One region of the Nocardiopsis sp. MT53 genome, then DNA from elsewhere that is predicted to be linked to it. Evidence: predicted binding sites of a transcription regulator. Region 1 holds the regulator's gene; the other holds the start of a gene.
What was found. The regulator LexA, encoded in region 1, represses DNA repair genes until DNA is damaged. The targets are predictions, from matches to a motif close to TCGAACANNTGTTCGA.
Positions count from the first base shown of each region.

Region 1 (15,134 bases):
GACAGTCGGTGTGGAGGGGAAGGAGGTCCGTAATCTCACGCAATGTCGGGTGACGCACCGTGACGAACGCGGGGTGCCGCCGCCGGTCCGGGGGCGCCGTCCACAGGCGGGGAAACCCGTCCGCGCCCCGGTCCCCCAGCCGATAACCTGAGGGGGAACGGATCTCGCATGTTGGTCCGCGGATCCCATGTACGACCGAACCCGAGGGAACAAGCAGCGATGACAGCGGTAGACGGCGACCAGACGACGGGCGACACCTACGACGCCCGCGCCCTCCAGGACAAGTGGCAGGCGCGCTGGGCCGCCGAGCTCCCGTTCCAGGCCGACGAGGACCCCGGCGACACCCGCCCCCGCTCCTACATCGTCGACATGTTCGCCTACCCCTCCGGCGACCTGCACATGGGCCACGCCGAGGCCTACGCCATCGGCGACGTGATCGGCCGCTACCGCTTCCAGCGCGGCGACAACGTGCTGCACCCCGTCGGCTGGGACTCCTTCGGCCTGCCCGCCGAGAACGCCGCCATCAAGAACGACTCGCACCCCGCCGCGTGGACCTACGCCAACATCGAGACCCAGGCGGCCTCCTTCCGCCGCTACGGCATCGCCGTCGACTGGTCCCGGCGCATCCACACCAGCGACCCCGAGTACTACAAGTGGAACCAGTGGCTGTTCACCCGGTTCTTCGACCGCGGACTGGCCTACCGCAAGGACGGCCAGGTCAACTGGTGCCCCAAGGACCAGACCGTGCTGGCCAACGAGCAGGTCGTCCAGGGGCGCTGTGAGCGCTGCGGCACCGAGGTCGTGCGCCGCAGCCTGAACCAGTGGTACTTCAAGATCACCGACTACGCGCAGCGCCTGCTGGACGACATGGACCAGCTGGAGGGCGGCAACTGGCCGGACGAGATCCTGGCCATGCAGCGCAACTGGATCGGCCGCTCCACCGGCGCGGACGTCGACTTCGCCATCGAGGGGCGCGAGGAGCCGGTCACCGTCTTCACGACCCGGCCCGACACCCTGTACGGCGCCACCTTCTTCGTGGTGGCCGCCGACGCCGACCTGGCCGACGAGCTGTGCGCCCCCGAGCAGCGCGAGGCCTTCGAGGCCTACCGCTCCGAGGTCGCCAAGCTCTCCGACATCGAGCGCCAGACCACCGAGCGCCCCAAGACCGGCGTCTTCCTGGGCCGTTACGCGGTCAACCCGGTCAACGGCGAGCGCATGCCCGTCTGGGCCGCCGACTACGTCCTGGCCGACTACGGCCACGGCGCCATCATGGCCGTCCCCGCCCACGACCAGCGCGACCTGGACTTCGCCCTGGCCTTCGGCCTGCCCGTGCGCGTCGTCGTCGAGACCGGCGAGCCCGACCCCGCCGAGACCGGCGTCGCCACCGCCGGCGAGGGCAGCCTGCGCGACTCCGGCCCCCTGGACGGCCTGTCCAAGGCCGAGGCCATCGAGCGCATCATCGGCGTCCTGGAGGAGCGCGGCACCGGCCGCGGCACCGTCAACTACCGCCTGCGCGACTGGCTGCTGTCCCGCCAGCGCTACTGGGGCACGCCCATCCCGATCATCCACTGCCCCGCCTGCGGCCAGGTGCCCGTCCCCGACGAGCAGCTGCCCGTCACCCTGCCCGAGCTCAAGGGCGCCGAGCTGGCCCCCAAGGGCGTGTCCCCGCTGGCCTCCGCCACCGACTGGGTCAACGTCGACTGCCCGTCCTGCGGCGGCCCCGCCCAGCGCGACACCGACACCATGGACACCTTCGTGGACTCGTCCTGGTACTTCCTGCGCTACATCTCGCCGCACCTGGACACCGCGCCCTTCGACTCCGACCTGGTCAACGAGTGGGGCCCCGTCGACCACTACATCGGCGGCAAGGAGCACGCGACGCTGCACCTGATGTACGCGCGCTTCTTCACCAAGGTCCTGCACGACATGGGCATGGTGTCCTTCACCGAGCCGTTCCGCCGCCTGACCAACCAGGGCCAGGTCATCAACCAGGGCCGGGCCATGTCCAAGTCCCTGGGCAACGGCGTCGACCTGGGCAAGGAGATCGACGCCTACGGCGTCGACGCGGTCCGGCTGACCATGCTGTTCGCCAGCCCGCCCGAGGAGGACGTCGACTGGGCCGACGTGTCCGTCGTCGCCGCCCAGAAGTTCCTCAACCGGGCCTACCGGGTGATGAACGAGGCCGGTGCCGCCTCCAAGCCCGGCGCCGACCCGGCCGCCGGCGACATCGAGCTGCGCCGCGCCACCCACCACGCCATCGACCAGGTCACCAACCTGATCGAGGCCAAGCGGTTCAACGTGGCCATCGCCCGCGTCATGGAGCTGGTCTCCGCCGCCCGCAAGGCCATCGACTCCGGCCCCGGCGCCGCCGACCCGGCGGTGCGCGAGGCCGCCGAGTTCGTGGCCGTCGCCCTGTCCCTGTTCGCCCCCTACGTGGCGGAGGAGGGCTGGGAGCGGCTGGGCCACACCGGCACCGTCGCCGTCGGGAACTGGCCCGAGGCCGACCCCTCCCTGCTGGTCCAGGAGACCGTGACCTGTGTCGTGCAGGTGCAGAGCAAGGTCCGTGACAAGCTGTCCGTTGCGCCCGACATCGACCCGGCCGAACTGGAAAGGCTCGCGCTGGCGTCAGAGAAGGCGCAGGGCTTCATCGGCGACAAGCAGATCCGCAAGGTGATCGTGCGCGCGCCGAAACTGGTGAACATCGTCGTCGGCTGACCACCGCGACGGCGGCCGCGACCCGCGGCCGCCGTCGCACCTCGGTCGACCGGCGGCCGGACAGGGAGGCGGTGACCGGTTGGGTCCCCTCGCACGGGCGGGTGTGATCGCGGCGGGCGCGGTGGTGGTGTCCGCGTTGGCGATCGGCGGCGGCCTGTGGGCCGCGCAGGACGACCCGGACCGACCCCACCCCGGGGACGTCCACACCGCCGCGCCCGACTGCGGCGACCTCGGAGAACTGCTCGACGAGCACCTGCCCGGCGCGGTCCGCGACCTCGCCGAGCGCGGGCCGCTCACCGGCGGTGAGGGCACCGTGTGCCGGTGGACCTCCGCCGGGACCTCCGACACCCCCCGCCAGGGCGTCCTGCGGGTGGAGTACTCCGCCCTGTTCACGGACTCCACCGCCGAGGAGCCCGTCTCCGGCGAGGACCGGGTGAGCGCGGCCGCCACCGCGCTGGCCCCCGACGCCGCCGAGACCGTGGACCTGTCCACCGGCCGGGGCCTGGTGTGGCGCGGCGGCTCCGGCGACACCGAGCTCGCCTTCTGGGCCGACAACCTGCTGGTCCGGGTCTCCTACACGGCCGTCACCGGCGGCGAACCCGTCTCCCCCGACGAGGGCCGGGCCACCGCGGTCGCCTTCGCCGAACGGATCGGAGCCTCCCTGTGATGCCCCCCGGGCAGCCGCCCGAGACCGTGCCCTCCAGCCAGCCGCAGAGCCGGGGCTGCGCCACCGCCGGTGTGGTCGCCCTCGCCCTCCTGCTGCTCTCCGCCGCGGGCGGCGCCGCCTGGTACGTGCTGACCCGCGAGGACCCCGAGACCGGCGTGTACGACGCGGCCCCCGGCTGCGAGGTCGGTGAGACCGAGGCCCTGGACGCCCGGGTGCCCGAGCGCGAGCTCGCCCTGGAGGAGCCCGTCGGCGGCGCAGCCGACCCCTTCGGCCAGGGCTGGCAGTGCCGCTGGGCCACACCCGGCGGCGACGGCGACTCCGTCCCCGCCACCGCCACCCTCGTCATGGTGGCCGCGCCCAACCCGGGCGGGGTGGTCACCGCGCGGGAGAACTTCGCCGAGACCACCGGGGCCCAGAGCACCTCCCCGGTCGACGACCTGGGGGAGGAGGCGGTGACCTGGCTCGACGAGACCGGTTACACCACCTCCTGCGTGGCGGTGCGGGTGTCCAACCTCTACCTGGAGACCTGCTACTCGGCCGCCGCCGGGTACGACGGCCGCGAACCCGCCGACGAGGAGCGCCTCTCCGCCGGCGCCGAGGAGATCGCCCGCGCCACCGTGGACGCCCTTCCCGAGGAGATCACCACCGAGGACGACTGACCCCGCCCCGGCGGGTCGGGCCGCGGTGACGGACGCGCCGTCACCGCGGCCCGCCGGTCACCAGGCGGTGTCGACGAACTCCGCCAGCGCCGGGGCGACCTGCGGGGCGAAGGGGCGCTCGGCGTCCAGCACCGTCGCCCCCGGCCCGTCCTCGTAGACGCGGAAGATGTGGTCGGCGTCGGGGATGTCCACCCGCTCGGCCCGGGGCAGGCCGGTCATCAGCCGGTCCACCTCCTCGCCGGTGACCTGGGCGTCGGCCTCGCCCCACAGCACCAGGACCGGGGTGTCCTCGGGCAGTTCCGCGGCCAGCTCCACCGGGTCCATCCGGTCCATCCGGGCCAGGAACCCGGCGTTCTGCGGCGAGTACAGGGTGCCGACGACGCCGGTGAGGTCGTCGGGGACCTCCCGGCCGCCGCGCACCGCGGCCCGCCCGGCGCGGGCGTCGGAGAGCATGGTCACCGCCTCCGTCTCGGTGAGCTGCCCAGCCGCCTCGACCGCGCGCACCTGCTCGGTGAGCTGGCGGTCCAGCACGTCCAGGTAGCGGTCGCCCACCGGTGCGGCCAGCACCAGGGCCGGCGCGGCGTCCACCAGGGTGTGGGCGCGCAGCGCGTAGAGGGAGCCCTCGCTGTGTCCGACCACCGCGGTGCGGGCCGGGTCCACCTCGCTCTGCCCCACCAGCGCCTCGTAGGCAGCGGCCATCTGGGCGTCGAACACGTCCGGGTCCACCGGGGCCTCCGGGTCGAGGCCGCCCAGTCCGGTCTCGCCGCTGCCGAGCTTGTCGTAGCGCAGGGAGGCCACCCCCGAATCGGCCAGGAGGCGGGCGAAGTTGAGGTTGGTGTTCGCGTCGGGGCGCATGTCGGCGTTGCCGTCGCGGTCGGTGGGGCCGCTGCCCGAGACGATCAGCGCGCCCGGGACCGGGCCGGACGTGTCCGCGGGCAGGGTGAGGGTGGCGAACACCTCGATCCCGTCCACGGTGAAGCTCAGCTCACGCTCGGAACCCGCCACCCCGGGCGGCGGGGCGGCCTCCTCCCCGGCCGGAGCGCAGGCGGAGGTCGACAGCAGGGCCGCGGCCGCGGCGACCGCCACGGCGCGCCCTCGGGCACGCGGGAAGACGAGGGAAGCGAACACCCCCATAGCCTAGGCGCCCGGGAGGACGCCCGACGCCCCGGGCGGCCCGGAGCGGCGGGGGCCGCCACCGGTGTCCGGGACGGCCACCGGCCGCCGCGGCGGCCCGCCGGTCGCACCCGTGGCCCCGCACGGGTGCGACATGTCCCGTACCGCCCGCGGACCCGCGCCCGGTCCCGCCCGGCGGGGCGGACCGGCCGGGGGGCGACCGGGGGCGTATCGCTCAGACCCGGCGCATCACGGTGACGACCTTGCCCAGGATGGTGGCCGCGTCGCCGTTGATCGGCTCGTAGGCGTCGTTGCGCGGCATCAGCCACACGTGCCCGTCCTCGGTGCGGCGCAGCACCTTGACCGTGGCCTCCTCGTCCAGCAGCGCCGCGACGATGTCCCCGTTCTCGGCGTCCGGCTGCTGGCGGACCACCACCATGTCCCCGTCGGTGATGGCGGCGTCGGTCATCGAGTCGCCGACCACGGTGAGCATGAACAGCCGGCCCTCGCCGACCAGCTGCCGCGGCAGCGACAGCACGTCCTCCACCGACTCCTCGGCCAGGATCGGGCCGCCCGCGGCGATCCGCCCCACCAGGGGCACCCGGGCGGCGTGCGCCGGGTCGGACTCCTCGGCGGCGACCAGCGCGCGCACCCCGGGGCGGCCCGGCTGGCGCAGCTCCACGGCCCGCGGCCGGTTCTGGTCGCGGTACAGGTAGCCCTTGCGCTGGAGCACCTTGAGCTGGTGCGCGACGCTGGAGGGGCTGGACAGGCCGACCGACTCCCCGATCTCCCTGATCGACGGCGGGTAGCCGCGCTCGCGCAGGTACCGCTGGATACAGTTCAGGACGCTCTGCTGGCGGGCGGTGAGCTTGGGCGCCTCCTCGGGCGCGCCCGCCTCGCCCACGGGCGCGAGAACGGTGGTGGTTGCGGAATCCAGGGGTCCGGGATTCTCCTCCGGCACGGCCGGCCTCCTCGGCATCGGTTCGGTCAGGGCCTGCTTGCACGACTGGCCACCACCGGTCTGCGACCGCTCCGGACCCTGTGTCCACGTGATGGCGAAACCGGCGTGAAATCAAGGCCAACGTTAGTCGTTGCGCACGGTGATATCAAACAAGCGTTCGAGGCCTGTGGACAATTGCCGAGAGGATTTTCCGCGGCGCTTTTCCGGCCTCACTTACGTGTGTACACGTGTTCACGTCGCGTCGCCCCCGGAATGGCGGAAGATGTGCCGTCGGGTTCGAGAACGGGGGGATGCGGGGCGGATCACCCCCGGGCAAGGGGTCGACCGAAAACCCCGAGCCGCGCCGTGGAAGGGGATTCGCGGCGATATCCTGGGCGGCGCGCGGCTGTGACACGCGGGGCGCGCGAAAGTTGCGGTTCGTCCGACCCTCCGACTAGGTTCGACCACAACATCTGGTGTCGCTGTTTGAGGCGTCGGCCCAGGAGTTGTGGTTAAGTAGACCCAGGGTTGTCAGTTCGGCGAGGGAAGCAGGTGAGCCGGGATGCACTGTCCGTTCTGCCGCCATCCGGACACCCGGGTGATCGACAGCAGGTCCACCGACGACGGCGCGGCCATCCGCCGCCGCCGTTCCTGTCCTGCCTGCGAACGCCGTTTCACCACACAGGAGACCGTCCTGCTGATGGTCGCCAAGCGCTCCGGCGTCACCGAGCCCTTCAGCCGGACCAAGATCATCGCCGGGGTCCGCCGGGCCTGCCAGGGCCGCCCGGTCTCCGAGGACGCGCTGGCCAAGCTCGGCCAGCAGGTCGAGGAGGAGATCCGCGGCCGAGGCGTCGCGGAGGTCCCGGCCCACGAGATCGGCCTGGCCATCCTGGGCCCCATGCGCGACCTCGACGAGGTCGCCTACCTGCACTTCGCCAGTGTCTACCGCGGTTTCGAGAGCCTCGCCGACTTCGAGGCCGAGATCGCCAGCCTGCGCAGCGACCGCGAGGCCGAGGCCCGGGCCAAGGAAGAGGCCGACACCACGGCCTGACGCACCGCTCCCCGGGGGCGCCGAGGGAACGCCCCCGAGCAACGGTTCCGCGCGCGGGCCGCGCCCGCGCCCTATCTTCGGGGGACTCCGCCATGACGGAAACCACCAGCGGATCGACGGGACGCAAGGGCAAGGGGAGGCGCAAGGGGCTGAAGATCCCGCGGATCTTCACCACCGAAGGCGTTCATCCCTACGACACCCTGGAATGGGAGCGCCGGGACGTCGTCATGACGAACTGGCGCGACGGAACGGTGAACTTCGAACAGCGCGGGGTCGAGTTCCCCTCGACCTGGTCGATGAACGCCACACAGATCGTCGCCGGGAAATACTTCCGGGGCGCGCTCGGCACCCCGGAACGGGAGTGGAGCCTCAAACAGCTCATCGACCGGGTCGTCGGCGTCTACACCCGCACCGGCCGCGAGCACGGGTACTTCGCCGGCGAGGCCGACGCCGAGGTCTTCGACCACGAACTCAAGTACGCGCTCGCCCACCAGCTCTTCAGCTTCAACTCACCCGTGTGGTTCAACGTCGGAACCCGCGCGAAGGCCCAGGTGAGCGCCTGCTTCATCCTGTCGGTCGACGACACCATGGAGTCGATCCTCGACTGGTACAAGGAGGAGGGGATCATCTTCAAGGGCGGCTCGGGGGCGGGGGTCAACCTCTCCCGGATCCGCTCCAGCAGAGAACTGCTCTCCTCCGGGGGCAGCGCCTCGGGGCCCGTGTCGTTCATGCGCGGCGCCGACGCCTCCGCGGGCACCATCAAGTCCGGCGGGGCCACCCGGCGGGCCGCCAAGATGGTGGTGCTCGACGTCGACCACCCCGACATCGGGGAGTTCATCGACACCAAGGCGCACGAGGAGCGCAAGATCCGGGCATTGCGCGACGCCGGGTTCGACATGGACCTGGGCGGCGCCGACATGGCCAGCGTCCAGTACCAGAACGCCAACAACTCGGTGCGGGTCTCCGACGCGTTCATGCGCGCCGTCGAGGACGGCGGGCGCTTCGGCCTGGTCGCCCGCACCACCGGCGAGGTCGTCGACGAGGTCGACGCCAAGGCCCTGTTCCACCGCATGGCCGAGGCCGCCTGGGAGTGCGCCGACCCGGGCGTCCAGTACGACGACACCATCCAGGACTGGCACACCACCCCCGAGTCCGGACGTATCACCGCCAGCAACCCGTGCTCGGAATACCTCCATTTGGACGATTCGTCCTGCAACCTGGCGTCGATCAACCTGCTCGCGTTCCTGCGCGAGGACGGCACGTTCGACGTGGAGGGGTTCACCCGGCTGACGGAGCTGGTCATCACCGCGATGGACATCTCCATCACGTTCGCCGACTTCCCCACAGAGAAGATCGCCGAGACCACCCGCGCCTACCGCCAGCTCGGCATCGGCTACGCCAACCTCGGCGCCCTGCTCATGGCCACCGGCCACGCCTACGACTCCGAGGGCGGGCGCGCCGTCGCCGCCGCGATCACCTCGCTGATGACCGGCGTCGCCTACCGGCGCAGCGCCGAGCTGGCCGGTGCGGTGGGCCCCTACGAGGGCTACCGGCGCAACGAGGCGTCCCACATCCGCGTCATGCGCAAGCACGCCGCCGCCAACGGCGCCCTGCGCACCGTCGGCGCCCTGGAGGAGCCGATCCACGCCGCCGCCACCCGCGCCTGGGCCGACTGCCTGGAGACCGGAGAACGCCACGGCTGGCGCAACGCCCAGGCGAGCCTCCTCGCGCCCACGGGGTGCCTGACCGGGGACACCCTGGTCACCACCGACCGGGGGCTGACCCGGCTGACCGAGCTGGGCGATGTGCACGGCCCCCGCTGGCAGGACCTGTCCGCCACCGTCTCCACGGACGAGGGACCGAGGCGGGCCACGAAGTTCTACGTCAACGGCGAGGCGCCCACCCGCCGCATCGTCACCGAGGGCGGCTACCGGCTCCAGGGAACGCACACCCACCGGATCAAGGTGGTGGACGCGGACGGGGCCTGGAGGTGGAAGCGCTTCGCGGACATCTCCGAGGGCGACCTCGTCCCGCTGCAGATGGGGACCCTCGTCGGCGTCCCGCGGAACGTGGCGCTGCCGGTCCTGGACCAGGCCTACTACACGGGCGACCGGGGGGTCACCGTCCCCGACACGGTCGATGAGGAGCTGGCCGAACTCGTCGGCTACTTCATGGGGGACGGCAGCCTGCACGCCGAGGGGATCCGGCTCTGCGTCGCCGACACCGACGAGGACGTCGCCGAACGCCTGGCCGTCCTGGCCAAAGGCTGCTTCGGGCTGGTCCCGAAGGTGACGCGCAGGCAGGGCTACCTGGAGGTCCTGCTCTCCTCGGTCCGGCTGGCCCGGTGGTGGAAGGCGGCCGGGTTCGCCAAGGGATCGCCCGGACAGGACCACACGGGCAAGGGGTGGACGCCCCGGGTGCCCTCGGCGGTCCTGGAGGCCAACGATCCCGCCGTGTACGCGGCCTTCCTGCGGGGCCTCTTCGAGGCCGATGGCACAGTGCTCGAAGGGGTCCCGAGCCTGTCCACCGCACACGACGCCTTCGCCGGGGAGGTGCGCACCCTGCTGCTGGCCCTGGGCATGGCGACCACCACTCGGACGACCCGCAGCGGCCTGGGCGGGGACCTGTACATCCTCCGGCTGCGCAACCTCGACCACGCCCTGCGCTTCGACGAGGCGGTCGGCTTCATGGGCGACCGCAAGAACCGGCTCGTGGCGGACCTGGAACCGGACCGCGCGCCGAAGCGGGACCGGATCGTGCTGCCGCGTGCGGTCTGGGACGACCTGGTCCCGCCGGGGCACCCGCTCCGCGGCGACGTCCTGCAGGCCCTGCGCAAGTACGCGGGTGTGCCCCGCCGCACCGCCTCGCTGGTCCACGCCGGGACGCCGGACGCCCGCCTGGGGCGCGCCCTCGGGTACCTCTTCGAGCGGGTGGCGGCCAACGAGGACGGGGGCGTGCAGCCCACCTACGACCTCTCGGTCCCCGACAATGTCACCTATGTGGCCAACGGGCTCGTCAGCCACAACACCATCGGGTTCATGATGGACTGCGACACGACGGGGATCGAGCCGGACTTCTCGCTGGTGAAGTTCAAGAAACTGGTCGGCGGCGGGTCCATGCAGATCGTCAACCGCTCGGTGTCGCGGGCCCTGGAGCACCTCGGGTACCAGCCCGAGCAGGTCGAGGCGATCGTCGAGTACATCGCCGAGCAGGGCCACGTGGTCGACGCCCCCGGCCTGCGCGAGGAGCACTACCCGGTCTTCGACTGCGCCATGGGCCGCCGGTTCATCGAGCCCATGGGCCACGTGCGCATGATGGCCGCCGTGCAGCCGTTCCTGTCCGGGGCGATCTCCAAGACGGTGAACGTGCCGGAGGAGGCCACCGTCGAGGACTTCGAGCACATCTACTTCCAGGGCTGGAAGCTCGGCCTGAAGGCACTCGCCGTCTACCGGGACAACTGCAAGGTCGGGCAGCCCCTGTCCACCGCGAAGAAGGAGCCGCAGGAGGCCGAGGCGCCCGCGCGGCCGGTGCGGCGGCGGCTGCCCAAGAAGCGCCCCAGCGAGACCACGTCGTTCTCGGTGGGCGGGGCCGAGGGGTACATCACCGCGGGGTCCTACCCCGACGACGGGCTGGGCGAGGTGTTCATGAAGCTCGGCAAGCAGGGGTCCACCCTGGCCGGGGTCATGGACGCGTTCTCGATCGCGATCTCCATCGCCCTGCAGTACGGGGTCCCCCTGGACACGTACGTGGAGAAGTTCACCAACATGCGGTTCGATCCCGCCGGGATGACCGACGACCCCGACATCCGCATGGCGCAGTCGGTGATGGACTACATCTTCCGCCGCCTGGCGCTGGACCACCTGCCCTACGAGGAGCGGGCGGCCCTGGGGGTGTTCTCCGCGGCCGAGCGGCAGGCGCAGCTGGCGGGGGAGGACCCGGCGCAGGTCGCGGCGCAGGTGGAGTCCTACGCCCAGTCGGCGCCGACCGGCGAGCGGGAGCCGCGGGTCGCGCCGTCCGCGCGGGCGGACGACGCGCACTCCACCACGGAGGTGGTCGAGCGCGCGCAGGGGTTCGTCGCCGACGCCCCGCTGTGCGTCACCTGCGGGACCAAGATGCGCCCGGCGGGGAGCTGCTACGTCTGCGAGGGCTGCGGCTCCACCAGCGGCTGCAGCTGAACCCGGGGTGCCCCCTCCGCTACGCTCACGGCGAGCGGAGGGAGCACCCATGGCGCGCACCGCCCACCACGCGCGGATCCACCGGGAGGGCAGGCCGCTGGTCGGCCTGCGGTACGCCCGCGGCCGTCCCCCGGAACGCGTGGTCCGCCGGGTGCGGGTCCACGAACTCGCCCGGGTCCTCGTCCGGGACGGCTCCCTGGGTGCGGAGGCGGCCGTCGCCGAACGGCGTGAGCGCTGCCGCGCCCGCCGGGCCGTCGGCCTGACCCGACGCGCGGTCACCGCCGACGGGCACCTCGTCCCGGACGCGGCCGAGGAGGTCGTGTGGCCTTCCGGCCGCCACCGCCGCGGTGCCCTCTGGTCCGTCTGAGCCCGCGCAGTGCAGCCCGGCGAACTCCCCGGGCGTGAACGGGGGTGGCCGTTTCCGCAACGCCTTGTGCGGGGCGGGGAGGCGTGGGAGCATTCCCCGCATGACCAACGGAAGCGAGTCCACGAACGCGTGGTGAGCCCGGCGCCCGGTGCCGGGATCTCCTTGTACGAGCACGCCCTGTGCCTGCACGCCCGCATCCCCGACGGCCCCCTGGAGCCGCAGAACGACCCCTTCCCGGAGGGGGCGATGAACCTGCGCCACGCGCCGCGCGACCGGATCGGGATCGACGCCGCCGAGGCCGTGCGCGCCCACCTGGCCTGGCCGGACCTGCACCCTCGCTTCCTGGGGTGGGCGGTGCGCGAGGTGGCCGTGCCGATCTTCCGGGACGAGCGGATCACCGAGGCCGTGCGCGAGGCGGACCCGGCGCACGCCCGCCGGACGGGCCGCTGGCTGGTCCGCCGCGCCACCGACGTCAACTCCGTCCTCATCGGACTGGCTCTGCTGCTGGAGAGCGCCGAACCCGCCGACATTCCGCTGGTACAGACGGTCTCGCTGTACTCGGAGACCTTCGGCCCGCTGGCCTACCGGATCCTGGAGCGGCTGCCGGACGCGACGGACTCCCTGCTCTGGGCGGCCGAGCGCTCCCAGGGGTGGGGGCTGGTGTACGCCGTGAAGGCGCTGCTGCGCCAGGACACGGAGGAGGCGCGGCAGTGGCTGCTGCGCCGCCCGGCGGACGGCGACATCGCCCAGGGGTACTTCGCGCACGCGGTCCTGGTAGGGACCCGAGCGCACGAGGAGGTGGCCCGGCCCGACGCCGACCCCGCCCTGGTGGACAACACCGGCCTGTTCCTGCTCACGCTCACCCACTGCCGGGGGATGGGCACCGACCTGCTCGGCTACGCGCACGCGCGGGTCGCCGTCACGGCGTTCTTCGAGCACGTGTCCCGGCTGGGGCCCACGTCCGCGAGGTTCCGCGCGGTGCAGGAGCTCACCCGCCACCTCCACGCGAACACGCCGGAGAGACTGGGCTGGGACCCGCGGCGGGCGCGCCGCCTGGGGCGCACCCTGCTGGCGGCATGGGCCGGCCCCACCGAGCCCGTCCCGTGGGGCGGACACCGGTGGTTGGGCGTGCAGGGCGGCGGGTAGCCCTTCAGCAGCGACACGCCCGCGGAAGGTGGACCCCATGCTGATCGCCGCGATCCTCCGGACCAAGGGACCCGACGTGGTGCGCGTCCCGCCCGACGCGACCGTCGCGCTGCTGCTCACCGAGCTCGCCCGGCACAACATCGGCGCCGTCGTCGTCACCGACGGCGACCGCCTGCTGGGCATCGCCTCCGAACGCGACGTGGTGCGCGGCCTGGAGCGGCACGGCGCCGACCTCCTGGCCGCGCCGGTCTCCTCGATCATGACCGCGGACGTGGTCACCTGCACACCGCGCGACACCGTCGAGGAGATCGGCGAGACCATGACCCGGCGCCGGTTCCGGCACGTCCCGGTGGTGGAGGGCGGCCGGCTGGCGGGCATCGTCAGCATCGGCGACGTCGTCAAGAGCCGGGTGCGGGGCCTGGAGTACGACCGCGCCCAGCTGGAGGCCTACATCCACGGCCGCTGACGCCCCGCCCGCGGTCAGTCGCGTTCGGCGGCGACCGCGACGGCGGCGGTGGCCGCGGTCACGCCCAGCACGGCCGGCCAGGAGCCGATCTTCTTGGCCAGCGGGTGGGACAGCCCGAACGCCGCCACGTAGACGCCGGTGAGGGCGACGGCGGTGCCCAGCCCGGGGCCGCGGCGCCAGGTCTCGAACGCGGCCGCGCCGAACCCGGCCAGGACGGCGCCGCCCAGCGGCCGGTTCCCGGTGGCCCTGGCCACGGTATAGCCGCCGATGAGCCCGGCGGTGGTCAGGACGGCGCTCGGTACGGCGGCCATGGGAGCTCCTCGTGTTCGGGGACGGTACGCGCGAACGACGTTATCGCCCGCGTCCCGGGGGTGCCATTCGGCACGCTCCCGACGCGGGGTGATCACCGTACGGCCACGCTCCGGGGGCGCCTCTGGGTTCCGGGCATCACATATGCGAAGGTCGGAACCATCCGCTATGGCATTCGCCCCACAGGAACCGCCGTCGACCTGGAACCGGTCCCCGATACGCGGCGTCGAAGCGGATAGTTCCCAGACATCTCCGAACCTAGGAGTTCCCGCCCATGTCGTTCGCGCAGACGGTGCGCGGCGCGGCCGCGGCGGTCGCCCAGGGAGGCGACCCGCGGCAGGCCGTGACCGACGCCCTGCAACAGACCTCCAGGCAGGTCACCGAAGGTGGTGGACTCGACCCGAGCGACTTCGTCGCCGCCCGCGACCAGGGCGGTTCCGTGGGCACTCGGATCGAGCAGAAGACCGCCTCGCTCAACAACGCCGGTGAGGCCATCAACCGCAGCAGCTACGAGCGCGGCCCCAACGGCCCGGTGCACGTGGTCTGCCCGATGGTCATCCCCCGGGGCCGCACGTTCGTCACCATGCTCCCGGCCGTCGCGCTCATCGCGCTGGGCCTGGTGGGCGCCCTCCTCGTCCTCCTGCCGTACTCACTGGCCGGCGGCAACGCGCTGCTCAACCCGTTCTTCGGCCTCCACTACTGGATCATCACCATCGCCATCACCGCCTTCATGTGGTGGCGCCAGGGCATGGTCATGGTGCCGGAGGGCTGCGTCGCCATCGTCACCCACTTCGGGCGGATGGAGCGCATCTACCCGCCGGGCCTGGTGACCCTGTTCAACCCGTGGAAGCGGGTGTCCTACATCGTGAACGTGGTGCGCGAGTACCCGTTCAACGCGCCCATCCGCTCGGCCCCCACCAAGAGCGGGGTGCAGGCGTCGGTCGACCTGTTCGTCCAGTTCCAGATCAAGAACCCGGAGGGGTTCGTCTACACGCTGGGCGGCGTGCACGGCTTCCAGGAGAAGCTCAACAACGCGATCAGCGAGACCACCCGCAGCCTCATCTACGAGCAGGAGGCCTCGGCGATCTACGACCTGGTCGGGGAGAGCACCCAGGGGCTGCTGGCCCAGCTCAACCGCCAGTTCAGCGACATCGTCGTGCTGACCAGCGCCAACATCACCCACGCCGAGCCCTCCAGCCAGGAGTACCGGATGGACCTGGCGGCGTCGGAGATGGTGCGTGTCGCCAAGGACGCCTACACGTTCGAGTACGAGCTGCAGCTGCGCAAGGAGCAGAACGAGGGCGACCTGAACAAGGAGCTGGCCACCCTCAACGAGACGCTGTCGGCGATCCAGGCCGACATCGCCCAGTACCAGGCGCAGATGGACACCGCCCTGGAGCGGGAGACCAACCGCGCCCGAGCATTGGCCCGCCAGCGGTTCGTGGAGGCCGAGTCCGAGGCCAACGCCAACGCGGCCCTGCTGCAGGCCCAGGCCCTGGACATCCGCGCGGTCAGCGCGGCCGAGG
Region 1 covers NZ_CP080599.1:3,975,102-3,990,235, forward strand. Annotated here, with positions in the region: gene leuS (leucine--tRNA ligase) at 220-2,715, shown strand; gene K1J57_RS17785 (hypothetical protein) at 2,795-3,382, shown strand; gene K1J57_RS17790 (hypothetical protein) at 3,382-4,041, shown strand; gene K1J57_RS17795 (S9 family peptidase) at 4,099-5,175, opposite strand; gene lexA (transcriptional repressor LexA) at 5,390-6,115, opposite strand; gene nrdR (transcriptional regulator NrdR) at 6,657-7,145, shown strand; gene K1J57_RS17810 (vitamin B12-dependent ribonucleotide reductase) at 7,238-11,320, shown strand; gene K1J57_RS17815 (hypothetical protein) at 11,370-11,687, shown strand; gene K1J57_RS17820 (hypothetical protein) at 11,820-12,833, shown strand; gene K1J57_RS17825 (CBS domain-containing protein) at 12,871-13,299, shown strand; gene K1J57_RS17830 (hypothetical protein) at 13,314-13,610, opposite strand; gene K1J57_RS17835 (SPFH domain-containing protein) at 13,883-15,134, shown strand, end outside.

Region 2 (15,134 bases), 3.4 Mb from region 1:
GCGGGCGCGGCTCCGTCGGCGAGTTGGTAAAGGCCCTGCACGGGGCGTCCTTCCTGAAGTCTTCGTCTGTGGCCGGCGGCGCGGTCGACGCGGCGGCCACCCTGTTCGTGCCGGTCGGACGTGTTCGGCCCGCACGGCACCCGGTGGCTACAACGTTCCGGGCGGCCGATGCGTTCCTTCGGTGTCGGAACGCACTCTCCGGACCGGGGTGTCACCCCGTATCTCCGTCGGTCCGTCACAGCTTACGTGTCGCCGGTCACCGTTCCCCAACCGGCGCGGATCGGAGTGTTAACGGTCGCCCCCGCCTCCGGGGGCGGCCGCGGCCCGCGCCGGTGCGGTTCAGGGGGTGCCCGAGGACCCGTTGCCGTTGGTGCCGCCGGAACCCGTGGTGCCGCCGCCCTGGGCCGCGGCGGCCGCGCCGAAGGCGGCGTCCGGCGGGGGCGTGAGCCCCAGGTGGGCCCAGGCGAGCGGGGTGGCGACCCGGCCGCGCGGGGTGCGGGCCAGGAACCCGGAGCGGACCAGGAACGGCTCGGCGACCACCTCCACGGTCTCGGCCTCCTCCCCCACCGACACGGCCAGGGTGGACAGGCCCACCGGGCCGCCGCGGAAGCGGCGGAGCAGCACGTCGAGGATGGCGCGGTCGAGGCGGTCCAGGCCCAGGGCGTCCACCTCGTACAGCTCCAGGGTGGCGCGGGCGGTGTCCAGGGACATGATCCCGTCGCCGCGCACCTCGGCGTAGTCGCGGACCCGGCGCAGCAGCCGGTTGGCGATGCGGGGCGTGCCGCGCGAGCGCCCGGCGATCTCGCGGGCGGCGTCCTCGGCCAGCGGGACGCCGAGCAGCCCGGCCGAGCGGTGCAGGATGCGCTCCAGCTCCTCGGCCGAGTAGAAGTCCATGTGGGCGGTGAACCCGAACCGGTCGCGCAGCGGGGCGGGCAGCATCCCGGCCCGGGTGGTGGCGCCGACCAGGGTGAAGGGGGCGATCTCCAGGGGGATGGCGGTGGCGCCGGGGCCCTTGCCCACGACCACGTCGACCCGGAAGTCCTCCATGGCGACGTAGAGCATCTCCTCGGCGGGACGGGCCATCCGGTGGATCTCGTCCAGGAACAGCACCTCGCCCTCCTGGAGGGTGGACAGCACCGCGGCCAGGTCGCCGGAGCGCTCGATGGCGGGGCCGGAGGTGATGCGCAGGGGGGAGCCAAGCTCGGCGGCGATGATCATGGCCAGGGTGGTCTTGCCCAGGCCCGGGCCGCCGGACATGAGGATGTGGTCGGGGGCGCGGTTGCGTTTGCGGGCGCTGTCCAGGACCAGGGAGAGCTGCTCGCGCACCCGTTCCTGGCCGACGAACTCGTCGAGCGCGCGCGGCCGCAGGGCGCCCTCCAGCCGGCGCTCGTCGGCTCCGGCCTCGGAGGAGACGGCCTCCCGGGCGTACGGCCCGGGGAGGTCCCGGTCCGCCGGTCCCGTCGGTCGGTCGTGGTCGTCGTACACGGTGGGCCCTCCTAGGCGCGGCTGAGGGTGCGCAGGGCGCTGCGCAGCAGGACGGCGACGTCGGCGGTCTCCTCGGCCTGGGGCGCGACGGCGGCGGCCGCGGCCTCGGCGTCCTTGGCGGACCAGCCCAGGTTGACCAGGCCGGAGACCACCTGGGTGCGCCAGGCGCCGTTGGGCCCGGCCCCGGCGCCGTCCGGGACCGGCGGCAGGGTGCCGTCGGTGAAGACGGGCGGGTCGATCTTCCCGCGCAGCTCCAGGACGATGCGCTGGGCGCCCTTCTTGCCGATGCCCGGGACCCGGGTCAGGGCGTTGGTGTCCTCGGTGGCCACGGCGTGGCGCAGGGAGTCGGGGCTGTGCACCGAGAGCATGGCCAGGGCCAGCCGGGGACCGACCCCGGAGGCGGTCTGGAGCTGCTCGAACAGGTGCTTCTCGTCGTCGTCGGCGAATCCGAAGAGGGTGAGGGAGTCCTCGCGCACGACGAGGCTGGTGGCGACGGTGCCGGTCTCCCCCACGTGCAGGCGGGACAGGGTGCTCGGGGTGCACTGCACGGACATGCCGACCCCGCCGACGTCGATGACGGCGCTGCCTGCGCCGCGTGCGGCCACCCGGCCGGTGAGGAACGCGATCATGTCATGGGGGCACCGGGTGCCCTTCTCCTTCCCTAGGGGCGGGCGCCGCGGGCGCGGCGGGCCAGTTCGACCTTGCGGGCGAAGTCCTGCTGTGCCTGGGCCACCCGGGCCTGGGCGCCGCCGCGCCAGATGTGGCAGATGGCCAGGGCGACCGCGTCGGCCGCGTCGGCGGGGCGGGGCGGGCCGTCGAGTCCGAGGATACGCGCGACCATGGTGCCGACCTGCGCCTTGTCCGCGCGGCCGCTGCCGGTGATGGCGGCCTTGGCCTCGCTGGGGGTGTGCAGGGCGACGGGCAGGCCGCGGCGGGCGGCGCAGACCAGGGCGATGCCGCTGGCCTGGGCGGTGCCCATGACGGTGCTGAGGTTGTGCTGGGCGAAGACCCGCTCGACGGCGACGGCGTCGGGGCGGACCTCGTCGAGCCAGCGCTCGATGCCGCGCTCGACGCCCAGCAGGCGCTGGGGCAGGTCCTCGTCGGGGGAGGTGCGGATGGCGTCGGCGCCGATGAGGCTCAGGGGGCGGCCGATGGCGCCCTCGACGGCGCCGACGCCGCACCGGGTGAGCCCCGGGTCGATTCCCAGCACGCGCACGCGCCCCACACCTTTCTCGAACGTTCGTTCGCACCATGCTAATGCCGCGGGACGACAGGAGTCCCGCGCCCGGCCCGGCGTGTCTCGGGGGCCGTGCCGGTCGAGCGTACCGGGGCCCGGGGACGGGGCGGGGGCGTTCAGGCGCGGCCGGTCCCCCACAGGTCGGCCAGGGCGGCGCGGCGCTCGGCCCGGGAGAGGCCGCGCAGGTCGGCGACGCCGCGCTCGGTGACCACGACCTCCACGTCCTGGGAGGGGGTGGTGACCGGCCGGGAGAGGCGTTCGACCAGGGTGGAACGGCCGCGGTGGCGGGTGGGGACGGCGATGACGCTGAGCCCGCCGACGGAGCGGGTGGCGGCCGCGGCGTAGTCGGAGTGGCCGCCGATGCCGCCGAGCACGCCCCGGGCGGTGCCCTCGACGTTGACCTGGCCGTCGTGGTCGATCTCCACCGCGGTGTTGACGGCGACGAAGGGGTCGGCGGACAGGCGGCCGGGGTCCAGGACGTGTTCCACGGAGTGCAGCAGGGGGCGGCCGTCGGCCCAGGCGTGCAGGCGCGGGCCGCCGACGAGGTACATGCCCACGGGGTCGCCCAGCAGCAGGCCGCGCTCGTCGAGGTCGACGGCGGCCTCGGGCAGCGGCCCGGAGTCGATGCGCACGGGGACCCGCAGCTCGGCGGCCAGGGCGGCGGGCACGGGGCCGAAGCCCAGTTGGAGGCGGGCGCCGGCGGGGATGAGGGGCGCCAGGTGGCGGGCGATGGCGGCCTGGTCGGGGCCGGTGGGCGAGGGGCGCAGGGTCCCGGCGGTGCGGTCGCTCCCCCCGATGACGACGACACGGTCGGCGGGCAGCGGCGGCCCGGCGTCGGCGCGGGGCAGGTTCGGCGAGACCACCGCGGCGACCAGGGCGCCCGCCTCGACGGCGGTGCGCAGCCAGCCGGCCTCGCTGCCGAAGGCGTACCCGCCGGGCACCGGGACCACCGAGGCGACGAGCAGGTCGGGGCGCCACAGGCCGTGCAGCAGGGCGGGGACGGCGGACATGCGCACCGGCGGGTGGGCGATGAGGCCGCGGTCGACGTGGTCGCGCAGGCCCCAGCCGGGCATGACGGTGCGGGCGTCGGCGAACGCGGCGGGGTCGAGCCCGGGGTCGGCCTCGGGGACCCAGCCCAGGACGAGGCGGACGCCGCCGGCGCGCGCGGCGGCCGCGCACAGGTCGGCGGTGACGCTCCGCGGGGCGCCGAACCCGTCGCCCAGGGCGACGGTCGCGCCCGGTCCCACCAGGTCCGTCAGGCTCTCCACGTTCTCCCCTTCCGCCGGACCGACCGTACCGGACCGGGCGGTTCGGCCGGGAAAAGGGGTGGACTCCGCGGCGGGGGCCGTGCTAAGTTCTTCTCGAAGCGAGAAAAACTCACTCTGAGAAGAACTGGACCGACCATGGTGGACGACGGGATGCGGCGGGACGCGGACGAACGGGAGTTCCTGGCCGCCTACGACCCGCACGCCTACGCCCCCGTCGCGGTGACCGTCGACGTCGTGGCGATGACCATCCGCGCCCGGGAGCCGCTGGTGCTGCTGGTCCGCCGGGGCGCCAGCCCGCAGAAGGGCCGGTGGGCGCTGCCCGGCGGCTTCGTCCGGGCCGAGGACGGCCCCCGGGGGCCCGCCGACCCCGACCTGCCCGACGCCGCGCTGCGCGTCCTGGCCGAGAAGACCGCCCTGCCCACCACCCTGCACCTGGAGCAGCTGGGCACCTACGGCGCCCGCGGCCGCGACCCCCGCATGCGGGTCTTCTCGGTGGCGTACATGCTGCTCGCCCCCGACCTGCCCGACCCCGAGCAGGGCCGCGACACCGCCGAGGCCGCCTGGGTCCCCTGGCGCGACCTCGGGCACGGCGGAACCGCGCGGTACGAGCCCGCCTTCGACCACGCGCGGATCATCGCCGACGCCGTCGAGCGGGCCCGCGCCAAGCTGGAGTACACCTCCCTGGCCACCGCGTTCCTGCCGCCGGTGTTCACCATCACCGACCTGCGCGAGGTGTACGAGGCGGTGTGGGACCGGTCCCTGCACGCCGCCAACTTCCACCGCAAGATCCTCGCCGCCCCCGGCTTCGTCCGGGACACCGGGGAGCTCGCCGACCGAGGCGGCTCCGGCGGTGGCCGCCGCCCCCGCCTGTACCGGGCGGGCGGCACCGCCGCCCTGCACCCGCCGCTGCTCAGGAGCGCCCCATGACCCCCGTGGAGGTTTCGATGACCGTCGAGGAGGCGACCCGCGCCGTCCTCACCGCCCGCGACCCGTCCGACCTGTTCGGGCCGCTGCCCGCCGACGACACCGTGCCCGCTGCGGCCTCGTCCGCCCACCGGCGGCTCGCCCGCCTGCTGCACCCCGACACCCCCGGGGGCGACGCCGCGCTGTTCACCCGGCTGACCGGGATGTGGACGCGCTACCAGGAGGCCGTCCGGGGCCGGATCGGGTTCGACGACCACGTGGTGGTGACCGCATCCCGCGGCTACCACGTGGGGTCCTCCCCCCTGGCGTCGGGCGACGTCGCCGACCTGTACCCCGTCCGCTACCAGGACGGCGGCTGGCGCGACGCCGTGATCAAGGTGCCCCGGTCCCCGCGCGACAACGACCTCATGGAGGCCGAGGCCACCGCCCTGGAACGGATCCGCGAGCGCGGGCCGGAGGAGGCGCGGGCGTTCTTCCCCCGGCTGCTGGAGTCGATCCGCCACCGCGACGCCGCGACCGGGGTCGAGCGCAGGGCCAACGTGCTGGACCGGCTGGACGGCTTCCACAGCCTGGCCGACGTGCGCCGCGCCTACCCCGACGGCGTCGACCCGCGCGACGCCGCGTGGATGTGGCGCCGCCTGCTGGTGGCGGTCGACGCGGCCTCCCGGGCCGGGGTGGTGCACGGGGCGGTGGTGCCCGAACACGTGCTGATCCACCCCGGGGAGCACGGCCTGGTCCTGGTCGACTGGTGCTACTCGGTCACCGCGCACGCCGCGCGCACCGCCCCGCACATCCCCGCGATGGTCCCCCACCGCAAGGACCTCTACCCGCCCGAGGTGGCCGAGCGCGGCCCCGCCTCGGTGCGGACCGACATCTACATGGCGACCCGGTGCATCGAGTACATCACCGCCGGGCGCCTGCCCCGGGAGCTGCGCTCGTTCGCCAGGGGCTGTGCCCTGCCGGCGGCGCGGCAGCGCCCCTCCGACGGGTTCGCCCTGCTGATCGAACTCGACGAGGTCCTGGAGCGGCTCTACGGGCCGCGCCGGTTCCGCCCCTTCACCATGCCGGACTGACCCCGCGGATCGCGACATCCCGCGGACCCCGGCCCACCGACCCCGAAACCCCTTCACCCCAGAGGAGAACCACCATGGGAAGCAGCCACTGGTCCACCGACGCCTACCACGCCCGCAAGGCCTACAACGCCTCCGCCGGACGCAGCGACTTCGGCTACACCGACGACGTGCTGTCGTCCGTCCCCCGCACCAAGTGGAAGGTCCACGAGAAGCTCGACCCCAAGGGCGTCGCCTTCCGCGAGAGCCGCGACTCCGACGAGCACCCCGAGTCCCTGGCCATCTCGGTGCTGTTCGACGTCACCGGCTCGATGGGCCGCGTCCCCCGCGTGCTCCAGACCAAGCTGCCCGCGCTGTTCGGCCTGCTGCTGCGCAAGGGCTACGTGGAGCACCCGCAGATCCTGTTCGGCGGGATCGGCGACGCCACCTGCGACCGGGCCCCGCTCCAGATCGGGCAGTTCGAGTCCGGCAACGAGCTGGAGGAGGACCTGAACAACATCCTGCTGGAGGGCGGCGGCGGCGGACAGGTCACCGAGTCCTACGAGCTGGCCATGTACTTCATGGCCCGGCACACCGCCATGGACTGCCTGGACAAGCGCGGCCGCAAGGGCTACCTGTTCCTCATCGGCGACGAGAAGGCCTACGGCAAGGTCAAGGCCCGCGAGGTGCGCGAGGTGATCGGCGACGACCTGGCCGAGGACATCCCGTTCCCGCAGATCCTCGCCGAGCTGCGGCGCAGGTTCGAGGTGTACTTCATCATGCCGAGCGGCAGCAGCCACTTCACCAACGACGCCGTCCGGTCCTTCTGGGACGAGCAGCTGGGCCAGAACGTCATCCACCTGGAGGACCTGGGCGCGGTGTCGGAGACCATCGCGGTGACCATCGGCCTGTCCGAGGAGGCCATCGACCTGGAGGAGGGGCTGGCCGACCTCGCCGACGCCGGGTCCGACGCCGGCGGCGTCGTGGGCAGGGCGCTGGCGCCGCTGGCCGGTCCGCGCGGATCGGTCGTGCGCTCGACCGGGCTGCCCGGCGGCGACGCCTCGGCCCCGGGGACGGACCGGCTGTGAGCGCCCCCGCGTGGGCCGACACCTCGGCCGTCGTCGTCGACCTGGGATTCGGCGACGCGGGCAAGGGTGTGACGGTCGACCTGCTGTGCGCACGGCGGCGCTACGGCGCCGTCGTGCGCGCCAACGGGGGCGCCCAGGCCGCCCACAACGTGGTGGCCCCGGACGGACGCCACCACACGTTCTCCCAGTTCGGGGCGGGGACCCTCGCCCCGGACGGGCCGGTGCCCACGCACCTGTCCCGGCTGATGGTGGTGGACCCCCTCGCCCTGGCCGCCGAGGGCGCCCACCTGGCGTCCCTCAGCGTCCCGGACCCGTTCGGACTGGTCACGGTGGACGAGCGGGCCCTGATCGCCACCCCCTGGCACCAGGAGGCCAACCGGATCCGCGAGCGGGCCCGGGGCGGCGGCCGCCACGGGTCGTGCGGGATGGGCGTGGGCGAGGCGATGGCCTACGCCCTGGCCCGGCCCGGGGACGCGCCCACGGCCGGCGACTGCCGCACGCCCGCGGTGCTGCGCCGCAAACTGCACCGGCTGGCCGACCACCTCGACGCGCTCCGCCGCGAGCTCGGCGACGGGTCCCGGACGTCCCCGGACGTCGAGGACTGCGTCGCGGCGTACGGGGGGTTCGCCCGGAGGGTGCGCATCGTGGACGAGTCGTACCTGCCGGGCCTGCTGGCCCGCGCCCCGGTCGTGTTCGAGGGCGCCCAGGGGGTGCTGCTGGACGAGTGGCACGGGTTCCACCCGCACACCACCTGGTCCACGACCACCACCGCGAACCCGCTGGCGCTGCTGGCCGAGGCGGGCCGCCCCGGCGACGCCCGCCGGATCGGGGTGGTGCGCGCCTACACCACGCGGCACGGGGCGGGGCCCTTCCCCACCGAGGACCCGTCGCTGGCCGGCCTGCTGCCCGAGCCGCACAACGGGACGCACCCCTGGCAGGGGGCGTTCCGGGTGGGCCACCTGGACCTGGCGGCCCACCGGTACGCCCTGGCCGCCACCGGCGGGGTGGACTCCCTGGTGGTGACGCACGCCGACAGCGCCGCCGCGGCCGGCGGCCGGCTGCGGCGCTGCACCGGCTACACCGACCGGGCGGGGCGGCCGCTCGTGCCCGTCCCGGGCGACGCCCCGGCCCCCAGCCACCCGCTGCACCCGGCGCCCGGACCCCTGGACGCCCGCGCCGACGCCCACCTGCGCCGCCAGGCGGCCCTGGCGGACGCCCTGGCCGCGGCCCGGCCCGTCCTGGCCGACGGCCCCACACCGCCGGAGGAGATCGCCGACGCCCTGGGAACCCCGCTGGAGGCGGTCTTCTCCGGCCCCACCCGCGACGACGCCCGGATCACCGCCCCGGCCTGATTGTCCTTCCAGGACAGAAACACCCCTCTGCCTTGTCTCCTTCCGACAAGCCCCCTGTCCCGAACAGGGGAGATGGTGGGTCCGACGGTCGTACGGAAGAAGAGGGCGGAGATGACGGACACGGGGCGTGCGGTCCGGCACGTGCTGGTGGTGGGGGCCGGGGTCGTCGGGCTGTCCACCGCGTGGTTCCTCCAGGAGCGCGGCGCAGAGGTCACCGTCGTGGACCGGGACGGGATCGGCACCGGCGCCTCCTGGGGCAACGCCGGATGGCTCTCCCCCGGCCTGGCGATCCCGCTCAACGAGCCCGGCGTCCTGCTCCAGGGGCCGCGCTCCCTGGTCGACCCCGACGCCCCGCTGTCGATCCCGCCGACCGCCTCCCCCGCCCTGTGGTCGTTCCTGCTCCGCTTCGCGGCACACTGCCGGTGGCCCTCGTGGGAGCGCGCGGTCCGCGCGAACCTGCCGCTGAACACCGCCTGCCTGGAGGCGTTCGACGAACTGGAGAAGGCGGGCGTGGACACCACCGCCGTCTCCTCCCCCATCACCGCGCTGTTCCGCTCCACGCGCGCGGCGGCCGCCCTGGTGCGCGAACTCGACCGGATCGGCTCCTCCGGGCTGGAAGTGGAGTACACCGCCCTGGCGGGGGACGACGCGCGCTCCGCCGCACCGCAGGCGGCCGCGTCGATCAGTGCCGCGGTGCGGCTGTCCGGGCAGCGCTACGTCGATCCGGGCGGCCTGGTCCGCAACCTCGCCGCCTCGGTGCGCGAACGCGGCGGCACGGTCCGCGGCGGGTTCGAGGCGGCCTCCGTGCACCGCTCGGGTTCGACGATCACGGTGGTCTCCGGGACCGGTGAACCGCTGCGCGCCGACGCCGCGGTGGTGTGCGCCGGCGCCTGGTCCGACCGGCTGCTCCGCCCCCTGGGGGTGCGGGTCCCGGTGCGGGCCGGCCGCGGCTACTCCTTCACCGTGCCCGTCGAGGACCTCGTCCCGGGACCGGTCTACCTGCCCGAGGCCCGGGTGGCGTGCACGCCCTACCGGGGCGGGCTGCGGGTGGCCGGGACCATGGAGTTCCGGGAGCCGGACGACGCCCTGCGGCCCCGCCGGGTCGAGGCCATCGTGCGCTCGGCCCGCCCCTTCCTGAGGGGGGTGCGCTGGGAGGAGCGGACCGACGTGTGGGTGGGCCCGCGCCCGGTCTCCCCGGACGGCATGCCCCTGGTCGGCGCCACCCGCCTCCCGGGCGTGTACACCGCCGGCGGCCACGGCATGTGGGGCCTCACCCACGGCCCCGTCACCGGCCGCCTCCTGGCCGAGCGGATCGCCACGGGGAAGGCCCCGGAGGCCCTGGCCGCGTTCGACCCCCTGCGCTGAGAGACCCCGGACCGGGACCGGACCGCCGACGGACGGCGGCCCGGTCCCCGGCCGTGTGCGCGGCTCCCGCGCAAACCCGAGGAATCCGAGGAAGAGTGATGAGTCCCCTGCCCGTACCGCCGCTGGGCCCGGCCCGTTCGGTGTACCGGTCGGCGGCCGGCGAGGTCGCCGTCCGCGCGTGGTGCGAGGCGGCCCTGGCCCGGGAGCCGAGGCTGCGGACGCGCCGGGTGCCGGCGGCCGGCCGGGACACGGGGGTCCACAGGCTGTCCGGCGGCCCGGCGACCCCGGTCCTGCTGCTGTCCGGCGAGCTCCTGGGGACGGCGAACCTGGTCCCCGCCCTGCGCCTCCTGGCCGAGGACCGGCCGGTCCTCTCCGCCGACCTGCCCGGTCTGCCCGGGACCGGCGACGCCTCCCGCTCCGCGCTGCACCGCGCGGGCGCCCTGGGGGCCTGGCTGGACGACCTGTTACCCCGGATCACCGACGCCCCCGTGATCGTGCTCGGCCACGGGATCGGCGCGGTCGCGGCCCTGACCGCGGCACCCTCGCCGCTGGTCGCGGCCCTGGTCCTGGTCGGCCCGGACGGCCTGGCCGCCCCCGTTCCCGACCTCGGCAGGACCCGCGCCGCCTGGGCGTGGCGGCTGTCCCCGAACGCCCGGACCGCGGCCGGACTGCTCGACGCGCTGGGCGCCCCGCCGGAGCGGGAGGGACACCCGCTGACGGTGTGGACGGCGCTGGTGGGGCGCCACTGCCGGGCCGAGCCCGTGCCCGGCCTGCTGCGCGGCGAGGAGTTCCGGGACTGGTCCGGCACACCCGTGGCCGTCGCGACCGGGGAGCACGACCGGGTGCTCACGCCGTCACTGCTGAGCGGTCCCGCGCGCCGCCTGCTCGGGACGGGGGTGAGCGTCCTGCCCGGCGCCGGGCACCTCGCGCTCCACGACGCCCCGGAGGCGGTCCGCGACCTGCTGCGCGAGAGCGATCCGCACCGCCCGCGGCACGGCCCCGTCCTCGCGCCGTGACGGCCCCCGCCCCCCGGACGCCGGTGGCCGCACTCCCGGGCGGGGGTGCGGCCACCGGCGTCGTGACGGGTCGGTCAGCCGAGCTCGGCCATGACCTCGTCGGGGATGTCGGCGTTGGTGAAGACGTTCTGCACGTCGTCGGAGTCCTCCAGGACGTCCACCACGCGCAGGACCTTCTTGGCGGTCTCGGCGTCCACCGGGACCTCCATGGTCGGCAGGAAGCTGGACTCCGCCGACTCGTAGTCGATGCCCGCCTCCTGGAGCGCCGTGCGCACCTGGACCAGGTCGGTGGCCTCGCAGACGATCTCGAAGGCCTCGCCGATGTCCTCGACCTCCTCCGCGCCGGCGTCCAGCACCGCGAGGGTGACGTCGTCCTCGGTGGTGCCCTCCTTGGGCACGATCACGACGCCCTTGCGGTTGAACAGGTACGACACCGATCCGGCGTCGGCCATGTTGCCGCCGTTGCGGGTGACCGCCACGCGCACCTCGGAGGCGGCGCGGTTGCGGTTGTCGGTGAGGCACTCCACGAGCAGGGCGACGCCGCCGGGGGCGTAGCCCTCGTACATGATGGTCTGCCACTCGGCGCCGCCGGCCTCTTCACCGGAGCCGCGCTTGCGGGCGCGCTCGATGTTGTCGAGGGGGACCGAGTTCTTGCGGGCCTTCTGGATCGCGTCGTAGAGCGTCGGGTTCCCGTCGGGGTCACCGCCACCGGTGCGCGCGGCCACCTCGATGTTCTTGATCAGCTTGGCGAAGAGCTTGCCCCGCTTGGCATCGATGACGGCTTTCTTGTGCTTGGTGGTGGCCCACTTGGAGTGGCCGCTCATGCGAGTCCTTTCACGATGTCGACGAAGAGGCGGTGGATACGCGCGTCGCCGGTCAGTTCGGGATGGAAGGACGTGGCCATCAGGCCGCCCTGTCGTACGGCGACGATCCTACCGGCCTCGTCGGGGCCGGGGACGGCGCCGAGCACGGTGACGTCCGGTCCGACCTCCTCCACCCAGGGCGCCCGGATGAACACCGCGTCGAACGGCCCGCCGTCCAGCGCGCCGATGCGGACACCGGTCTCGAAGGACTCGGTCTGGCGGCCGAACGCGTTGCGGCGCACCGTCATGTCGATGCCGCCGACCGTCTCCTGGTCCGCGGTGCCCCCCAGGATACGGTCGGCGAGCATGATCATCCCGGCGCACGTCCCGTAGGCGGGCATCCCGGCGCGGACGCGCTTGCGCAGCGGTTCGAGCAGCCCGTACCGCACGGCCAGCTTGGACATCGTGGTGGACTCGCCGCCGGGGATCACCAGCCCGTCGACGGTGTCGAGGTGCTCGGGCGAGAGGACCTTGACGGTGTGCACGTCGAGGGTGTCGAGAACGCGCTGGTGCTCGGCGACGTCCCCCTGGAGGGCCAGGACGCCGATGGTGGGTCTGTGGGTCACGTACGTCCTCACTCTGTACTGCCTGAACGGGGGGACGGGCCCGGGCGTCCGCCCGGGCCCGGGGCCGCTACCAGCCGCGCCCGGCGTACCGCTGGGAGTCGGACAGCTCGTCCAGGTTGATGCCGACCATGGCCTCGCCCAGGCCGCGCGAGACGCGCGCGATGACGGCGGGGTCCTCGTAGTGGAGGGTGGCCTGCACGATGGCGTCGGCGCGCTTGGCCGGGTCGCCGGACTTGAAGATGCCCGAGCCGACGAACACGCTCTCGGCGCCGAGCTGGCGCATGAGCGCGGCGTCGGCGGGGGTGGCCACGCCGCCCGCGGAGAACAGCGGGACCGGGAGCTTGCCCAGCTCGGCCACCTCCTTGACGATGTCGTAGGGGGCGCGCAGCTCCTTGGCGGCGCCGAACAGCTCGGCCTCGTCCAGGGTGCCCAGGCGCTTGATCGCCGCGCGGATGGACCGCATGTGGCGGGTGGCCTCGACGACGTTGCCGGTGCCGGCCTCGCCCTTGGAGCGGATCATGGCCGCGCCCTCGGCGATGCGGCGCAGGGCCTCGCCCAGCTCGGTGGCGCCGCAGACGAACGGCACGGTGAACGCCCACTTGTCGATGTGGTGGGCCTCGTCGGCGGGGGTCAGGACCTCGGACTCGTCGATGAAGTCGACGCCCAGGCTCTGGAGGACCTGCGCCTCGACGAAGTGGCCGATGCGGACCTTGGCCATGACCGGGATCGAGACGGCCTCGATGATCCCGTCGATCATGTCGGGGTCGGACATGCGGGCCACCCCGCCGTCCTTGCGGATGTCGGCGGGGACGCGCTCCAGGGCCATGACCGCGACGGCACCGGCGTCCTCGGCGATCTTGGCCTGGTCCGGCGTGACGACGTCCATGATGACGCCGTTCTTGAGCTGCTCGGCCATGCCCCGCTTGACGCGCTGGGTACCGACTGCGCCGTCGGGGGTGGTCGCTGCGTTGTCAGCCACGGTGGTGGACTCCCGTCCCATCAGGTGTTTCCAGGGGAATGGGCGCGCCCGGACGGCGGCCGGCGTTCGCGCGTCGGGGGCGCGCGGACGCCTCGGCGCCGCGCACCCCGGGTCTCCCGGACCACCATGGTAGTTCCTCCCCTTCCGGGGGGCTTTGGCCAGATAGGCGTTTTCCGGGGCCCCGGCCTTACAGGGTGTCGGGTGCGGCCACCGGGGCCGGGAGCTCCGGCGGCCGGTCGTCGATCTCGAAGAAGTCCGGCAGCGGTGCCCCGCCGGCCAGGCGGAACAACCGGACGACCCGGGAGCGGCGCGCCCGGCGGGTGTCGGCGACGGCGGCGTTGTAGAACACCCGGGCCAGGTGGACACCCCTGGCGGCGGAGGCCGTGGCGGGCAGCAGCCCGGCGGCGTCGGCGGCGCGCAGCGCGGCGGGGTCGGCCAGGGTCCGGCGCAGGGAGTGGGACAGGGCGCTCTCGGCGGGTTCGCCGCCGTCGGCGGCGTCGGCGGCCGGGAGCAGGGCGGCGGCGTGGACGGGACCCAGCACGCGGGCCAGGCGGAGGGCGGTCTCCCGGCGCCGGTCCAGGGCGGTGCGCAGCCCGGCCCGGGACAGGTCCACGCGCTGGTGGAGCCGGTGCAGCCGGGTGGCGCGCCAGGACAGGTAGAGGGCGCAGGCGATCACGGCGACGAGGGCGCCGACGACCACGAGAACCGCCAGGGCCTGCTCGCTCACGGTGCGCACCCCCTCGTTCCCAGGTTACGGACCGGGGCGGCGTCAGTGGGTGCGGACACGCTCCCCCGCCAGAACGGTCTCGTAGACGGACACGATGTCGGCGGCGACGGTGTCCCAGTCGTAGGCCCGGACGGCCTCCCGGGCGGCCCGGGACAGGACGGCCCGGCGGTCGGGGTCGTCGAGCAGGGCGTCGGCCCGGCGCGCCAGGTCCGCGGCGTCGCCGACGGCGAACAGCTCGCCGGCCCTGCCGCCGCCCAGGACGGCGGAGAAGGCGGGGATGTCGCTGGCCAGGAGCGCGGCCCCGGCGGCCATGGCCTCGGTCAGGACGATGCCGAAGCTCTCCCCGCCCAGGTTGGGGGCGCAGAACAGGTCGGCGGAGTGGTAGGCGCGGACCTTGTCCCCGTCGTCGAGGCGGCCGGTGAGGACGATCCGCTCGCGCAGCCGGTCGGGCACGGCGGCCAGCGCCGGGCCGGGGTCGCCGGGGCCGGCGACCAGCAGGCGCAGCCCGGGCCGGTGCGGGGCGAGCCGGGTGAACGCCTCCAGCAGCACGGCCAGCCCCTTGCGGGGTTCGTCCAGGCGGCCCAGGAAGCCGATGGACCCGCCCTCCCCCGGGAACCCGGGCAGCGGCCGGGCGTCGGCGAACCGGCGGACGGCCACCCCGTTGGGGATGAGCACGGCGTCGCCGCCGAGGTGTTCGACCAGGGTGCGGCGGGCGGCCTCGGAGACCGCGATGCGGGCGTGGACCTTCTCCAGGGCCGAACGCAGCGCGTGGGAGCCGGCGGACATCGCCCGCGAGCGCGGGTTGGCGGTGTGGAAGGTCCCCACCAGGGGGCCCTCGGCGGCCCAGCAGGCCAGCAGGGAGACGCTGGGGGCGGCGGGCTCGTGGATGTGCAGGACGTCGAACCCGCCCCGGGCGATCCACCGGTGGACCCGGGCCGCCGTGCGCGGCCCGAAGCTCAGCCGGGCCACGGACCCGTTGTAGGGCACGGGCACGGGGCGCCCGGCCGGGACGAGGTGGTCGGGCAGGTCGGCGGCGCCGTCGCCGACCGGGGCCAGGATCGAGACCTCGTGGCCGCGGGCGATGAGCGCGTCGGCGAGGTCGCCGACGTGCTGCTGCACCCCGCCGGGGACGTCCCAGGAGTAGGGGCAGACCAGGCCGATCCGCATGCCCATGGCCTACCCGGCCCGCCCGCCCGCACGCGTCGGGGCCTCCGG
Region 2 covers NZ_CP080599.1:137,889-153,022, forward strand. Annotated here, with positions in the region: gene yajC (preprotein translocase subunit YajC) at 1-41, opposite strand, end outside; gene ruvB (Holliday junction branch migration DNA helicase RuvB) at 340-1,485, opposite strand; gene ruvA (Holliday junction branch migration protein RuvA) at 1,497-2,114, opposite strand; gene ruvC (crossover junction endodeoxyribonuclease RuvC) at 2,147-2,701, opposite strand; gene K1J57_RS00635 (acetyl-CoA hydrolase/transferase C-terminal domain-containing protein) at 2,839-3,990, opposite strand; gene K1J57_RS00640 (NUDIX domain-containing protein) at 4,126-4,917, shown strand; gene K1J57_RS00645 (molecular chaperone DnaJ) at 4,914-5,987, shown strand; gene K1J57_RS00650 (hypothetical protein) at 6,062-7,051, shown strand; gene K1J57_RS00655 (adenylosuccinate synthetase) at 7,048-8,403, shown strand; gene K1J57_RS00660 (FAD-binding oxidoreductase) at 8,515-9,768, shown strand; gene K1J57_RS00665 (alpha/beta fold hydrolase) at 9,867-10,784, shown strand; gene K1J57_RS00670 (YebC/PmpR family DNA-binding transcriptional regulator) at 10,859-11,608, opposite strand; gene pdxT (pyridoxal 5'-phosphate synthase glutaminase subunit PdxT) at 11,605-12,213, opposite strand; gene pdxS (pyridoxal 5'-phosphate synthase lyase subunit PdxS) at 12,281-13,192, opposite strand; gene K1J57_RS00685 (hypothetical protein) at 13,380-13,919, opposite strand; gene K1J57_RS00690 (glycosyltransferase family 4 protein) at 13,962-15,092, opposite strand; gene K1J57_RS00695 (phosphatidylinositol mannoside acyltransferase) at 15,096-15,134, opposite strand, start outside.
Region 2: a site for LexA is predicted at 2,718-2,733, ahead of ruvC (crossover junction endodeoxyribonuclease RuvC). Genes of this name have one in related genera too.